Regions from separate parts of the Nonomuraea mesophila genome, predicted to be linked through region 1. Evidence: predicted binding sites of a transcription regulator. Region 1 holds the regulator's gene; the other holds the start of a gene.

Region 1 (7,663 bases):
TTACCGCTGGCGACGGGCTGTGTACGCGTATTGTCTCCCCGTCGATCCTCACTGCGCGTGGCATCGGCGATGAGTGTGAGTTGTTTGACGTCTTCGCTGGTCGTGTCCATGTTCGTGGGTGTTCGCATGGATGACCTCCTGCCATGCGGCCCGGGAGAAAAGGCCAAATAAGATCAGCAAATCGAACACGATGTCGATCGAACTCCCGTACGATGTTGTACACCACGCACGCGACTTTTTCGAGGAAGACTCGAACAATTGTTTGAAGATGATCTTCAACAGAGATACGGTCGCTGTGTGCGACAACGGGACCACGGACTGGGAGGTTCGCCGGTGAGGCGGGCCGCCAGGCGAGGAGGAAGAGCATGACCGAGCGGGATGACGCAAACGGGGTCAGCGACCTCGCGGTGCGACGGCGAGATTCGCTGGGCCTTACGCCGAGGCAGCGCAAGATCCTCGAAGTGATCCGCGACTCGGTGCAACAGCGCGGATATCCGCCCTCCATGCGTGAGATCGGCGAGGCGGTGCAGCTGACCAGCACCTCCAGCGTGTCTCACCAGTTGACGGCGTTGCAGCGCAAGGGCTACCTGAGGCGTGACCCGCATCGCCCTCGCGCGCTTGAGGTGCGGCTGCCTGGTGAGCCCGTGATGTGGGTCGACCCCGACGCGGCCCCCGACGTCGAGTCCACGGTGAGCCGTCCCACGGCCGCCTACGTGCCGCTCGTCGGCCGCATCGCCGCCGGTGGTCCGATCCTTGCCGAGGAAAGCGTCGAAGACGTCTTCGCCCTGCCCAAGCAGCTGGTCGGCGAGGGCACCCTCTTCCTCCTCCAGGTCACCGGTGACTCGATGATCGAGGCGGCCATCGCCGACGGAGACTGGGTCGTCGTCCGCCAGCAGCCGGTGGCGGAGAGCGGCGACATCGTGGCCGCGATGATCGAGGGCGAGGCGACCGTCAAGACCTTCAAGCGCAAGGACGGTCACGTCTGGCTCGTCCCCCACAACCCCAACTACGAGCCCATTCCCGGCGACGAAGCCAGTGTCCTGGGCAAGGTCGTGGCGGTCCTCCGGCGGCTGTAGCCCGAAGAGGTGACCAGGGCGCGCGTCCGATCGCACGCGCCGCGATGACGGCGCGCGCCACAACTGCCACGGGGTACGACACCGCACATCGCCCCCCGGGGCTGTCGCCATGCCATCAGCCGTGCCCGCAGACGAGTGCGCAGCCCACCCACATCCGCGGTCCTCGACACCGGGCACCTCGCGTAGGCGCCCACGCACATCTCGCGTCCGGTGGGTGTCCGTGCGCACCTCGTACGCGCGATCGGTGGGCGGGTGTGGTCGGTACGCGAGGCCGATAACGACACACCCCCGCACAGACTGGGATCGGCCGTCAGCGGGTGGCGTACAAAGCGTGTGCGGACGTGATCGCTTCGCCGGCGAAGCCGAGTACGTCTTTCCGGCGTTCGAACGGTGAGCCGTAGAGCGACTGCCGCGGGGCGCCGAAATGGTCGCCCAGTCCCGAGGCCAGGCTGCCGAGCGTCGGTGCGGCGCTGTCCTCCTCGCGTACGCGCAGCGCCTCGTTCACCACGCGGTGCCAGCACTCGGGGAACGCCTCCAGCGCATACCTCCCGGCCTCCGTCTTGGAGGTGATGTCACCGGTCGCCAGCGTGTAGTGCAGCCGGGCGAGGCCTGTGACGATCCACAGTGTGCCGTAGCCGCCCAGGCTGATCAGGCCCCACGGCGTGGTCAGGTGGGAGGCCCGGCTCACCAGGCGCCGCCAGTAGCGGTCGAGGTTGTCGTCGGTCCAGGAAGCCAGCGCGTCAGGATCGTTCCAGATGTCGAACTCGTCCGGCTTGGGCCCGCGGCAGGTCAGCCCGTGCTCGGCGAGCGTGTGCCAGGTGACCGGGGTGAGCTCGCCCCGGCGATTGAGCCGGCCGTGCTGCGCCTGCGGCCGGGTGCCCAGGTCGTGCGGGCCGCGGCGCAGGTCGTCCCAGGTGAGGTACACCCCGTCGAAGGGGTGGGCGCCGAGGCGGGTGTGGATGCGCTCCAGCACGTCCTCCGGCGGCGCGGCGGCTGTGACGGCGATGAAGTCCACGTCGCTCGTGCCAGGCCGGTAGTCGCCCAGGGCGGCCGAGCCCTCCAGATAAAGCCCCTCCACCAAGCCGGGCGCCTCCGTGTCGGCGATCGACAGGTAGGTCTCGACAATGGCATCGACCTTCGAGTGGGGCATCATGGCCGCCCAGCCTGCCACAACCGGCGGCAGCACCTCATCAACATTCGAGAATCCTAAAATGGCCGGGTGGATTACGCATATACCCCCGAAGGGCTCAAAATCACTCACGATGGTCTGAAATGGGCAGCGGTAGAACCGGGCGTGATCCCCGCCTGGATCGCCGACATGGATCTCCCCACCGCACCCGAGGTGGTCGAGGCGCTGCGGCGGCGGGCGGACGGCGACCTCGGCTACCCGGCCTGGCTGACCGATCCCTGCGCGGGGCCGCTGGCGGAGGCGTTCGCCGAGCGCATGACGCGCAAGTACGGCTGGGCGGCCGACCCCGCGCTCGTACGCTCCTTCAACGACCTCAACCAGGCACTCCAGGTGCTCCTCCACATCTGCACCGCGCCCGGCGACGGCGTCGCGGTGCACACCCCCGCCTACCACCCGTTCCTGTCGACGCTGGACGTCATGGAGCGCCCGCTCCACCCCATCCAGCTTGAGCCCGACGGCGACTCGTGGCGTTTCGAGGTGCCCGACCTGACCGGCTGCCGGGTGCTCCTCCTGGTCAACCCGCACAACCCGACCGGCAGGGCCTTCAGCCGCGACGAACTGACGGAGCTGGCCGAGCACGCCGAGCGCCACGACCTGCTGGTCCTCGCCGACGAGATCCACGCCGACCTCGTGTACGAGCCCCACCGCCACATCCCGTTCGCCACGATCCTCCCCGAGCGCACCGTCACCCTCACGTCCGCGACGAAGGCGTTCAACCTGGGCGGCATCCGCTGCTCGGTCGCCCACCTCGGCCACCCGGAAGTCCGCAAGGCTCTGGAGTCGCAGCCACCCTTCGTGTACGGCTCCGCGAACCTGTTCGGCGTCGAGGCCACCGTCGCGGCATGGCGGCACGGGGACGCCTGGCTGGAACGCACCCTCGACCTGCTCGACCGCAACCGCCGCACGATCGCCGCCCGCCTGCCCGGCACGTTCGGCTACCGGGTGCCGGAGGCGACGTACCTGGCCTGGTTGCGCGTCGGCAGGCCCGGCCTGGCCGAGGTCTTCGAGCGCGAGGCGAGGGTGCGGCTGAACGACGGCGCGGACTTCGGCCCCGGCGGCGCCGGCCACGTACGTCTCAACTTCGCCACCACCGAACCCATCCTCGACGAGATCCTCGGCCGCCTGACCGGAGCCCATCCCGCCGGCTGACCCCGGACAGGGACACCCGCTCGGAGGCCCGGGCCCGCCCGGCCTCCGCCCGCGGGGCCGGCGGGCCCGGAGAGAACCTCCGGACGTGAACCGGTCAGGCCCCCGGGACCCCGGACGTCAGGCGTCGGTCAGGTCGCGCAGCACGTCGGGTCTGTTGGTGATGATCCCGTCCACCTGGTAGGACATCATCCGGCGCATGTCGTCGGGATCGTCCACCGTGTACGTGAGGACCTCCATGCCGAGCCCGTGCACACGCCGTACGTACGAGGACGTGAGCGTGGTGTACGGCGGGTTGATCTGGTCGGCGAACTCGGCCAGTGACGGCAGCTCGGCGGTCGCCGGCGTGCCGAGCAGCCCGATCGGCACGTCGGGCATGAGCCGGTGGAACCTGCGCATCGACTCCCAGTCGAACGACTGCACGACCAGCCGCCCGGGTGACAACCACTGGGCGTTGCGCCGCAGCTCGGCGGCGATGCGGGCCTCGATGCCGGGATACAGGCCGGGGGACTTGACCTCCAGGAGGAGACCCATGCCCGAGCCGCTCATCGTGCGCAGGGCCTCGCCGAGGGTGGGCACCGGTTCGCCCGCGTGCTCCCCGGAGAACCACGAGCCGGCGTCGAGCTTGCGGATCTGGGCGAGGGTGAGGTCGCCGACGTTCCACGGCGACCGGCCGGGGAAGACCTCCTCGGCGTCGGTGGTGCGGGTCAGGGTGGTGTCGTGCATGAGCACGAGCTGGTGGTCCCTGGTCTCCTGGACGTCCAGCTCGAACATGTCGGCCCGCAGGTCGCCGGCGAGCTCGAAGGCGGTGATCGTGTTCTCGGGGGCGTACGCGGAGGCGCCTCGATGGGCGACGTTGACGACCGGCCGGCCGGCGGCCGCGGTGGCGGTGCCGGTGAGCGCGGTCAGGACGGAGAGGGTGGTCGCGATGATGAGGGCGAGTCGTCTGGACATGGGTCTCCACTTCTGGGGAGAGGCCTACGACTCGACGGTCACAAGATCGCATGACGGGCAGTTGAGTGCAGAGTAGCGCCGCGGTGCCCTGATGGTGAGCATCCGACACGCGGACCTGATGCAGGGTCGACGTTCATGACCCTTTAACCTGAAATGTGCATTATCGCGGGGCGTTGGCCGTTCTTCTGTCGGCTTGGTTCATGGCGCAGTTCGACTTCTTCGTCGTGAACGTGGCCGCCCCTTCTCTCGAACACGACCTGCGCGCCGGGCCCGCGGCCCTGGAACTGATCGTGGCCGGCTACGCCTTCACGTACGCGGCAGGGATGATCACCGGCGGGCGGCTCGGCGACCGCTACGGTTACCGGCGCGTGTTCGTCTGGGGGGTGGCCGCCTTCACGGTGGCGTCGGTGCTGGGCGGGATCGCGCAGAGCCCGGCGCAGCTCGTCGCCGCCCGCCTGCTCCAGGGCCTCGCGGGCGCCGCCATGGTGCCGCAGGTGCTGGCCACGATCTCCGCCGTCTATCCGCCGGGGGAGCGGGCGCGCGCCATCGGCTGGTACGGCGCGACCGGCGGCCTCGGCTCGATCGCCGGCCAGGTGCTGGGCGGCCTGCTGCTGACGGCCGACGTGCTGGGGCTCGGCTGGCGGGCGGTCTTCCTCATCAACCTGCCGGTCGGCCTGGTCGTCGTCCCGCTGGCCTGGCGGCTGCTGCCGGAGGTGGAGACGGCCCGCCGCGCCAAGCTCGACGTGCCGGGCGCGGCGGGGCTGGCGGCCGGGGTGGGGCTGCTGCTGGTGCCGCTGGGCCTCGGCCACAGCCTCGGCTGGCCCGTCTGGACGTGGGCGTGCATGGGGGCGAGCGTCCCCGTGTTCGTGCTGACCTGGAGCTGGTTGCGGGCGCTCGGGGCGCGGGGCGGGCAGCCGGTGCTCGACCTGGCGCTGCTCAGGGTGCACTCCTACCTGGCAGGCGTCGGGTCGATCGTCGCGTTCATGGCGTACTTCGCCTCGTTCATGTTCACGCTGACGCTGCTGCTCCAGATCGGGCTGGGGCTCACGGCGTTCCAGGCGGGGATGGTGTTCGCGCCGATGGGGGCGATGTTCACCATCACCTCGCTGCTCGGGGCCCGGCTGGTCAGGAGACACGGGCTGATCGTTGTCATCATGGGCGGCGTGGTCGTCGTGTTCGGGCTGGGCCTGCTCCTGGCGGGGGTGGGTCTGGGGCTGCCGTACGTGCTCGTCGCGCTCATGCTGGTCGGCGCCGGCAACGGCCTGGTGTTGCCGCAGCTCATCGGGGCCGCGCTGGTCGAGGTCGAGCCGCACCAGGCCGGCATCGGGTCGGGGGTCCTGAGCACCGCCCAGCAGTTCGCGGGCGCGGGCGGCGTCGCCGTGATCGGCGCGGTCTTCTTCGCCGTCGCGCGGGGCGGGGGCGAGATGGCGGCCATGCGCTGGTCGGCGGCCGTGGACCTGGTGCTCGTCCTCGTCGTGATCGTGTCGGTGGCCTACAACCGGCGCCGCGCTATCCGGCGGGCCTGGCCAGAGCGGTCCCGTACAGCTGCGACACCCTGAGCCTGATCACCAGCCGCCGGTCGTCCACCACCTGGCGCAGGAAGGCGGTGGCGTCGTCGACGTGGTGCTGCATGGCCAGCAGTTCGAGGCCCACCTCGTCGCCCGGCTCGGTGCTCACCGGCGACACCTCCGCCTGGCCCTCGGCCACGGCGTAGGACGTGAAGTCGTCGTCGGCCACGTAGAGGGCGCCGCGCGGGTCCTTGTGCAGCTGCCTGACCTTGGGCCGGTCGGCCATGGTGGGGATCCGTACGACGCGCTGCTGGGGATCCCACGTGTACCGGACGGTGGCCATGTGGGGGTGGCCGCTGTCCTTGTTGGTGGCCAGCGCACCGAAGCGCTGCCCGCTCAGCAGCCGGGACAGCTCGCCGTCGCTCAGCGAGCGGGGCGGCGGGCCCGCATCGGGCGCGTACTCCTGTGACATGCACCATCCCGTACGTACCGCAGACACCGACATAAAGAGATACGTCAGCCTATCCCCAGTTCCCTGCTGAACGTCTGCGCATCCGAGATCACCCAGTACTCGGCGAACCTGTCGCCCTCGGCCCGCAGGATGTCGTGCCCGCCGAAGGCCACCCGCGTCCCCTCGGGGACGGTCGCGCCGGGCAGGCCGCCCCGGTAGGAGCCGTTGAAGGTCCACCTGGCCGCCACGAGGTCGCCGTGGGGGATCGGGCCGACGTCCAGGGTGACCCGGACGTCGTCGAAGGGGGCGTACCCCTGCTTGAGCACCTCGACCAGCTCGCCGGGACCCGAGACTTCCATGCCGGGCCAGTGGCCGGCGAAGCCGGGGGTGACGAGCTCGTGGGCGAGCTCGAAGTCGCCGTTCCACATCTCGAGCAGCCACCGTCGGTAAAGAGCGGAGATCGTCATTCGGGCACCCTACCCGCCCGCCTGTAAGTTACAGCTCATGAAACTTGCTATCACCAGCGGATATGTCGTGCCGGTCGACGGAGATCCCATCGACGGCGGCACCGTGCTCATCGAGGATGGGAAGATCACCGCGGTCGGCCGTGACGTGGCCGTGCCGGAGGGCACTTCCGTCGTCGACGCGGGCGGCGGCTGGGTCCTGCCCGGCTTCGTCGAGGCCCACGGCCACCTCGGCGTGTACGAGGAGGCGGAGGGCTGGGCCGGCCAGGACACCAACGAGATGACCGACCCCAACGGCGCCCGCCTGCGTGCCCTCGACGCCATCAACCCCGCCGACCTGGGCTTCGCCGACGCGCTCTCGGGCGGCGTGACCACGGCGGTGATCAAGCCGGGCTCCGGGAACCCCATCGGCGGGCAGACGGTCGCCGTCAAGTGCTGGGGCAGAAGCGTGGACGAGATGCTGGTCAAGGAGCCGGTGAGCGTCAAGAGCGCACTCGGCGAGAACCCCAAGCGCGTCTACGGCGACCAGAAGAAGCTGCCCTCCACCCGGCAGGGCGTGGCCGCGGTGATCCGCGACGCGTTCATGAAGGCGCAGGACTACCGGGCCAGGCGGGCGGCGGCCGAGGCGGAGGGCAAGCCGTTCGACCGCGACGGCACCCTGGAGATCCTCGTCCGCGTGCTCGACGGCGAGCTGCCCTGGTGCCAGCACACGCACCGGGCCGACGACATCGCCACGGCGCTCCGGCTGTCGGCGGAGTTCGGCTACCGGGTCGTCATCAACCACGGCACCGAAGGCCACCTGCTGGCCGACACCCTGGCCGCCAGGAACGTTCCGGTCATCATCGGCCCGCTGTTCACCAGCCGGTCGAAGGTCG
Region 2 (7,663 bases), on a different contig from region 1:
GATCGAGGCCGTCAGGGCCGCGGCGGCGGGCGACGCGCTGGTGTCGCCGTCGGTGACCGTACGCCTGCTCCAGCACGTGGCCCAGCCCCGGCGTGCCCCGGCACCGGCGAACGACCCGCTGACCGATCGCGAGCTGGACGTCGTACGCCTGATCGCCAGGGGGCGCACCAACCAGGAGGTGGCCGCGGAGTTGTTCGTGTCGCTGTCGACGGTCAAGACGCATCTCGGCAGCATCTTCGCCAAGCTCGGCGTCAGGAACCGCGTGGAGATCGCGGCGTGGGCGTGGGAATCCGGCGTGGTGCGCTGATTAGCGGGAGGGCTCACGGGATACAAGTGAGTCAGAACCTCAGCGCATGGCCATGGGAGAACAACGTGCGCCACACCCAGGCATCGCCCGCGAGAGCCGCCCTCGCCGTACACGTGACCCTGGTCGCCCAGGTCATCTCCATCGGAGCTCTCGTGATCTTCGAGCAGGCGTGGGGCCGTGACCTCGCCGCCCGGCTCGCCGCGTTCGGCGGCCGGCCCACAGGGGCCGACGCGGAGGCCGTGGTCGGGGCGGTGACGATGTTCGCGGTGCTCATGATGCTGGTGGCGGGCACCTCCGTCGCGGTCGCCGCCGCCTACGTGACCTGGCTCGTGCGGGCCAGGCAGGCCAACGACCGCTCGGCCGCGACCGGCCCCGTGGCGGCCGCCTGGTTGATCCCGGGCGTCAACCTGATCGCCCCGGCCGTGCTGGTCGACGAGGTGTGGCGCGGCGCCCGGCCGCCCGCGGGCCGCCGCGGCCGGTGGCTGGCGCTGCTGACCGGCTGGTGGGTGAGCTGGCTGGCCATGCTGGCGCTGGTCACCGTGCGGCTGCCGTTCGGCTCGTCGGAGCTCGACCTGACGGGGGTGGGCATGCTGGAGCTGACCTGCTCGGCGCTGGCGGCCCTGCTGTGCGGGGCCACCGTACGCGAGCTGACCCGGCTCCAGCGGGGCACCAGGGCACCCCGGCAGGCGGAACTCGGCGCCGTACGCGCCTTCGCCCCCGAGCCGCGCCCGGCCCCGGGCTCCACCCCGATCGGACGCGCCGGCTAGGTCGCCGCACCCGATCTGCGCGGTGGTTCAGGCGGCGGTGGGGCCTGAGCTGCCGGGGCTGGCGTGCCAGAGCCGCCTGGGCGGTTCGGTGACGGCTGGGCCGATGTCGGAGTAGGGCGAGAGCCTGAACCCGTTGGGATATTCGATGGCGCGGCCCCCGACCCCCGCGAGTTCCTCCTCGGACCGGGCGATGGCGGCACGGACCGCCTCGATGCCCTGGGAGCGCAGGAGTGCGTCCAGATCCACCAGGTTCCAGCAGTCGATCGCGCGTACCGACACCGCCCGCGTGCCCGTGCGCCTGACCACTCCCCTGGCCAGCATGAGCCACGAGCCGAACACGATCGAGGCGCACCGCCCCTGCACCGACTCGAAGAACGTCAGGTCGACCGGCCCCGTCGAGTCGTCGAGCGTGGCGAAGATGACCCTCTTGCCCGAGCGCACGGCCGGCGTCTGGGTCGCCACCTTGACGCCCGCGACCAGCACCTCCGTGCCGTTGCGCTGGGCGAGCAGGTCTCTGGAACGTACCACTCCGAGCGCGTCGAGCAGCTCGTCGTGGAAGCTGATGACGTGCCGGCTGACGTCGATGCCGAGGATCTCCAGCTCGGCCTCGACCATCTCCGTCTCCGTCATCTCGGGCAGTTCGCCCGGCGGGAGGTGCTCGCCGAAGCCGAGCGGGAGCTGCACGGACGGATGTTCCTCCCGGGAGGGCGGGGGCGCGTAACGTCTGGACTTGTGCGGGCCGGCCCGCACGCCGGTCCCCGAGGCCCGCTGGAGCGCTCCGACCTGGGCGATCAGGTCACGGCGGGTCAGCTCACCCGGACGCCAGCGGGGCCCGCCCGGGTGCAGGTCGTGGAGCGCGTCCAGGCCGCCGACCTGGACGATCCGCTCGATCGTGGGCCGGGAGGGCCGGGCGCGGTCCCAGAAGTCGGCCAGCGAGGTGTACGGCTGCCCGGCGACCATGCGTTCGACCTCCGCCTCACTCACCCCCTTGACCGCCGAGAACGGCACCCGCAACGCGTACCCCTTGCCGATCTCCTCCTGGCGGAAGCCGCGCCGCCCCGCCGGGCCGTCACCCAGCTCGGACGGGCGCACGCGCACCCGCACGCGCGGCCCGAGCCGCTCGACCTGCCAGTCCTTGCCCGACCTGTTGACGTCGAGCTGCAGGATCTTGATGCCGCACTGCCTGGCCTCGTCGATGATGACGCGCGGCGGATACATGCCGGGCTCGTGGGTGAGCACGCCGGCGAAGAACGCCGCCGTGTGATGCCGCTTCAGCCAGGCCGACTGGTAGGTGGGCAGCGCGAACGCCGCCGCGTGCGCCTTGCAGAACCCGAACGCCCCGAACGCGTCCAGCACTTTCCAGGCCCGTTCGACGGCCGCGTCGCCGAAGCCGTTGGCCCTGGCCAGGGGCACGAACGTCCGGCGTACCCGCTCGCGCCCCTCCGGGGTGTCCAGGGTGCGCCGCAGCAGCTCGGCGAACGACAGGTCGCGCCCGGTCATCACGGAGATGATCCTGAGCACCTGCTCGTGGAACACCACGACGCCGTGCGTCTCCTTCAGCGCCTGCCGCAGCCTCTCGTGCGGGTAGTACGGCTTGCGCCACCCGTGCCTGGCCTCCAGGTAGGGGGTGACCATGTCGGAGTTGACCGGCCCCGGGCGGAACAGCGAGATGTCCACGATCAGGTCGTGCATCCTGCGCGGCTCCAGCTTGGCGACCAGCTCGCGCTGGCCGGGCGACTCGATCTGGAAGCAGCCGAGGGTGCGGCCGGCGCTGATCATGTCGTAGGTGTCCTGGTCGTCGTGGGGGACGTACTGGGCCTCCGGGTCGTCCCCCTGCTGGGTGTCCAGCTCGACCACGACGTCGTCGACCCGCTTGATCTCGCCCAGCGCGTACGCCAGCGCCGACTGCATCCGCACGCCCAGCACGTCGAGCTTGAGCATCCCGGCCTCCTCGACGTCCTCCTTGTCGAACTGCGACATCGGGAACTCCAGCAGGCTGCGCTCCACCGGCGTCCTGTCGCGCAGCCCCGCGTTGCCGACCAGCACGCCGCACGGGTGCAGCGCGATGTGCCTGGGCAGGCCGTCGAGCTTCTCCGCCAGCCGGAACACCCGCTCCAGCCCCGCGTCGCCGAGCCGGCTCTCACGCAGCTCGGGCAGGTCGTTCAGCGACGCGGTGATCTGCTTGGCCCTGATGTGCGGGAACGCCTTGGCGATGGCGTCGATCTCGTGCGGTGGCAGGCCCATCGCACCGGCGACGTCGCGGATGGCGCTGCGCGCCCGGTAGGTCTCCATCATGGACACGCAGGCCACGCGCGCCTCGCCGTAGCGCTCGAAGATGGCCTTGTAGCAGTCGAGGCGGCGGGCCGACTCGACGTCGATGTCGATGTCGGGCAGCCCGATGCGGCCCTCCGACAGGAACCGTTCCATGAGCAGGCCGTGGTCGAGCGGGTTGACCTCGCCGATGCCGACGAGGTAGTTGACCAGGCTGCCCGCTCCGGAGCCGCGGATGGCGCAGCGGACGCCCATGCCGCGGATCATGTCGGTGATGCCGGCCACGGCGATGAAATATCCGGACAGCCGCTTCCGCTCGATGATGGCCAGCTCGTCCTGGAGGCGCCGCCTGGCGTCGGCCGAACGGTCGAGGCCGCGCGCGAGCAGGCCGTCCTCGACCCGGTGACGCAGCAGCGGCACCGGGTCACGGCCGATCTCGGGCAGGTGCAGGTCGGGCGGGTCGTTCCGGAGCGCGAGCAGCCTGCGGGGGTCGATCGCGCACGCCTCGGCCAGCCGCCGGGTGGTGAACAGCAGCTTCGCGACCCGTTCCTGGTCGGCGCCGCAGACCTTGGCCGCGACCTGCCTCATCTCCTTGCCGCTCTTGAGGTAGGCGTGCGAGGTGGTGCGGTCGAGGTGGCGAGGGTGCAGCGGGACGAGTTGGCGGGCCGCGTCGAGGACGTCGCCGACCTGGTGGTCGGCCGGGTCGAGGTAGCGGGTGGCGTTGGTCAGCACGGCCGGCACACCCACGGACTCGGCCAGCGCGAGCATGCGCACGGCCGTGATGGCGTCGCGGAAGCCGTACTGGTCGACCAGCTCGATCACCACACCGGGCACCGCGGCCCGCCACAGGCCGAGCAGCGTCCTGGCCTGCTCGTCGCGGCGTTCCGCCACCGCGCGGCCCACGTCGGACCTCGGGCCGAGCAGCACCACGAGCCCGTCCTCGGCGCCGAACCCGTGCTCGCCGCCCGGCTCGCCCGCCCACTCGCCGGCCAGCTCGCGGGTCAGCCTGGGCTCGCCCCGCCGAGCTCCGTCACCGGCGTGGTGGGCGGCCGTGACCAGGCGGCACAGGCGGGACCAGCCGCGCCCGCGGGCCAGCACCGTGACGCGGTCCTCCGCGCCGGGGCCGGTCCGGGGACGGCGGGGCGGCGGCAGCCCTGGCAGCAGGCTGGGCGGCGGGACGTCGAGCGCGAGGTTCACGCCGAGCACCGGCGCGATGCCGGCCTCCGCGCACGCCTGGACGTGTTTGATCGCGCCGTAGAGCCCGTCGCGGTCGGTCAGCGCCAGGATGTCCATGCCGTGCTCGGCCGCCCGGCTCACCAGCGCGCGCGGGAAGGCGGTGCCGTAGCGCATGGAGTAGGCCGAGCACACGTTGAGGTGCGGGAACGGGGGCGCCATCAGTCCCACGCCCTCAGCAGCAGCCAGCCGTTGCCCGCGGTGTCGTAGCGCAGCTCGTAGGAACCCACCTCGCGGCCGGGGCCCGCCTCGACCCGCCAGAACCGGCGCTCGCCCGGATCGCCCTCGTTCGTCTTCCACCATTCGCGCGCGACCACCCAGTGGTCGAGGATCCGGCGCACGAGATAGAGGCGGTCGCGCCAGACGAACTGGGTCGGCTCGCCGTCTCTGGTCCACACCTCTATCGGATCGCCATAGAGTCTGCTCAAGACGCTTCTCCCCGCCGGCTCTGGTCTGTATGTGGAGCCGCCCGGGGGAAGGCGGGCGCTTACCTATCGAACATATGTTCTCAGCGCCCGGAACGCAAGTCGTTCACCCTGCCCCCGAGGCTGCCCTTCTTCCCTCGTACGGGGGGAAGGGAACGCCGTGGCGCGTGCCGGCGAACACGGGTTCCGTACGGGTCTGCGCCGAACGGGCCGGGATCGGTAAGCTAGCGCGGCGTGAGCGGTGAAACATCCCAGATCGGGCGCTACCGGCTGCTGAACGTGCTGGGCCGAGGCGGGATGGGCACGGTCCACCTTGCCGAGGACCCCACCGGGCAGCGGGTCGCCGTCAAAGTGATCAACCCGGAACTCACCCAGCACGAGCAGTTCCGCATGCGGTTCCGGCGCGAGGCCGACGCGGCCCAGCGGGTGCGCAGGTTCTGCACCGCCGCGGTGATCGAGGCCGCTCTCGACGGCGACCAGCTCTACGTGGTCACCGAATACGTGCCGGGCCCCAACCTGGAGGAGGCCGTACACCGCTCAGGACCCCTCCGCGGGTCCAGCCTCGACGCGCTGGCCGTCAGCGTCGCCACCGCGCTCACCGCCATCCACGGCGCCGGGGTCGTGCACCGGGACCTCAAGCCGTCCAACGTGCTGCTGTCCCCCGTCGGCCCGCGGGTGATCGACTTCGGCATCGCGCGGGCCCTCGACACGCTCGGCGGCGTCACGGGCACGGGCGAGCTGGTCGGCACGCCCCGCTACATGGCTCCCGAGGTGCTGAGGGGCGATCCGGTCTCCCCCGCCTGCGACGTGTTCTCGTGGGGCTGCCTGGTGGCGTACGCGGCCAGCGGGCGGGCGCCCTTCGGCGGCGACACGCTGCCGGCGATCGTCTACCAGGTGCTCAACACCGAACCCGACCTCACCGCCGTCGAACCCGGCCTGCGCGAGCTGGTCGGGGCCGCGCTGCGGAAGGACCCGGCGGCCAGGCCGACCGCGCAGCAGCTGCTCGACCACCTCGTCGGACGGTCGGCCGCTCCCGAGCAGGCGGCGCAGACCGTACAGGTGACCTGGCAGCAGGCCGCCACCGCCGCCTACACCGCCGTGCGGCCGGGCGCGGCGGAAGGGCGCGGCAAGCTGATCGCGGGGATCGCGGCGTCCACGGCGCTGGTCGTGGCCGGCGGGCTGACCGCGTGGACGCTGCTCGGCTCCGACGGGCCGCCCGACGACCTGCGCGTCCTCTACCGCGAGGACTTCACGCAGACCACCGGCGGCTGGAACGGCACCTACGACCCGGACCAGAGCTCCAGCTACGGCTACCGCACGGACGGCACCTACGGGCTGGACGTGGAGAAGTACACCGAGGAGCGCTGGGCGGAGGCACCCATCCCCTTCCTCATCGCCGAGCCCACGACCACGCCCGACCCGTCGGCCACGCCCACGCCGATGTTGCCGTCGTCCGTCGTGGTCGCCGTCACCTCCGAGGTCGAGAAGGCGGAGGGCGCCGGCGAATACGGCGTCTACTGCCACAACCCCGAGGACGACACCTACTACGAGTTCGGGATCGACACGAAGGGACAGGCCAGGATCCGGCGCATCTTCGACGGCGCCGGCGGCACGCTGGCCCAGCCCGTGCAGGTCGACGGGCTGCCCGGCAAGCCCGCCCGCATCGTGGCGTCGTGCGAGCAGCGGGGGACGACCGTGCGGCTGACGATGTGGGTGAACGACCAGCGGGTGCACCAGGTGGACGACCCCAACGGGATCGGCAACGGCAATGTGGGGTTGTTCGCGCGTACGGCGAAGGACGGCACGTCACTGCTGAAGACGACGTTCGACGACTTCGAGCTGCGCGCCCACCAGGAGCCCTGAGCGCGCGCTCGGACGACGCCGGCCGGCGGGCGCACTTCGCCCGTGGCCCGGCTCAGAGGACGCCGGCGCGGGCGGCGGCGAGCGCGGCGTCGGCGGCGCGGTCGACGTCCTGCTCGGTCGCCGGCTCGTGCGCGACGAACAGCCGGTAGTAGACGGGGGCGACCGCGACCCTGATCACCTCGTGGACGTCCACGTGGCCCGGCAGCTCGCCCCGCGCGACCGCCCGCCGGACCACCTCGGCCGACTGCTCGTGCCGCGCCGCGAAGAACTCGTGCAGCGCCCGCGCCGCGTCGGGGCTCTGCATGGCGGCCGCCACGAACGCCGACGAGACCGGCCCCAGCTCCGGATCGTCGAACCCGCTGCGCACCAGCTGGACGATGCCCCGCAGGTCACCCTCGATCGAGCCGGTGTCGGGGATCGGCCACGGCTCGTCGGTGGCCAGGTCGAGAGCGTCGGAGATGAGCCCCGCGACGTTGCCCCACCTCCGGTAGACCGTCGTCTTGTGCACCCCTGAACGCTCGGCGACGTTCTCCACCGTCAAGCCCGCGTAGCCGTGCTCGCCCAGCTCGGCGAGCGTCGCCCGGCGTACGGCGTCGCGCACGCGCGCGCTCCGCCCGCCCGGCCGCTTGTTCGACTGCAAAATCTACTCCAGTTGCATTAGCTTCCCCGGCGTGGCACACTAAAGCTACATCAGTTGCGATTGGAGTTCTATCCTGATCAGCCTCCGCAAGGTTTCCCACTCCTACGGCGACCGCGCCGTGCTCGTCGACGCGTCCATGTCCGTGGGCCCCGGCGAG

The links. Region 1 encodes LexA, which represses DNA repair genes until DNA is damaged. Its sites were predicted from a motif close to TCGAACANNTGTTCGA; they were not measured.
Region 2: a site for LexA is predicted at 5,073-5,088, ahead of E1295_RS33705 (DUF6504 family protein). Genes of this name have one in related genera too.

The regions. Positions count from the first base shown of each region.
Region 1 is NZ_SMLD01000103.1:26,158-33,820, reverse strand. It holds gene lexA (transcriptional repressor LexA) at 366-1,076, shown strand; gene E1295_RS31050 (nucleotidyltransferase domain-containing protein) at 1,387-2,229, opposite strand; gene E1295_RS31045 (MalY/PatB family protein) at 2,395-3,414, shown strand; gene E1295_RS31040 (glycerophosphodiester phosphodiesterase) at 3,532-4,365, opposite strand; gene E1295_RS31035 (MFS transporter) at 4,566-5,924, shown strand; gene E1295_RS31030 (pyridoxamine 5'-phosphate oxidase family protein) at 5,875-6,345, opposite strand; gene E1295_RS31025 (ester cyclase) at 6,390-6,791, opposite strand; gene E1295_RS31020 (amidohydrolase) at 6,829-7,663, shown strand, end outside.
Region 2 is NZ_SMLD01000120.1:17,830-25,492, forward strand. It holds gene E1295_RS33690 (response regulator) at 1-307, shown strand, start outside; gene E1295_RS33695 (DUF4328 domain-containing protein) at 373-1,074, shown strand; gene E1295_RS33700 (DNA polymerase III subunit alpha) at 1,102-4,740, opposite strand; gene E1295_RS33705 (DUF6504 family protein) at 4,740-5,006, opposite strand; gene E1295_RS33710 (serine/threonine-protein kinase) at 5,238-6,866, shown strand; gene E1295_RS33715 (TetR/AcrR family transcriptional regulator) at 6,919-7,506, opposite strand; partial or broken gene E1295_RS52630 (ATP-binding cassette domain-containing protein) at 7,643-7,663, shown strand, end outside.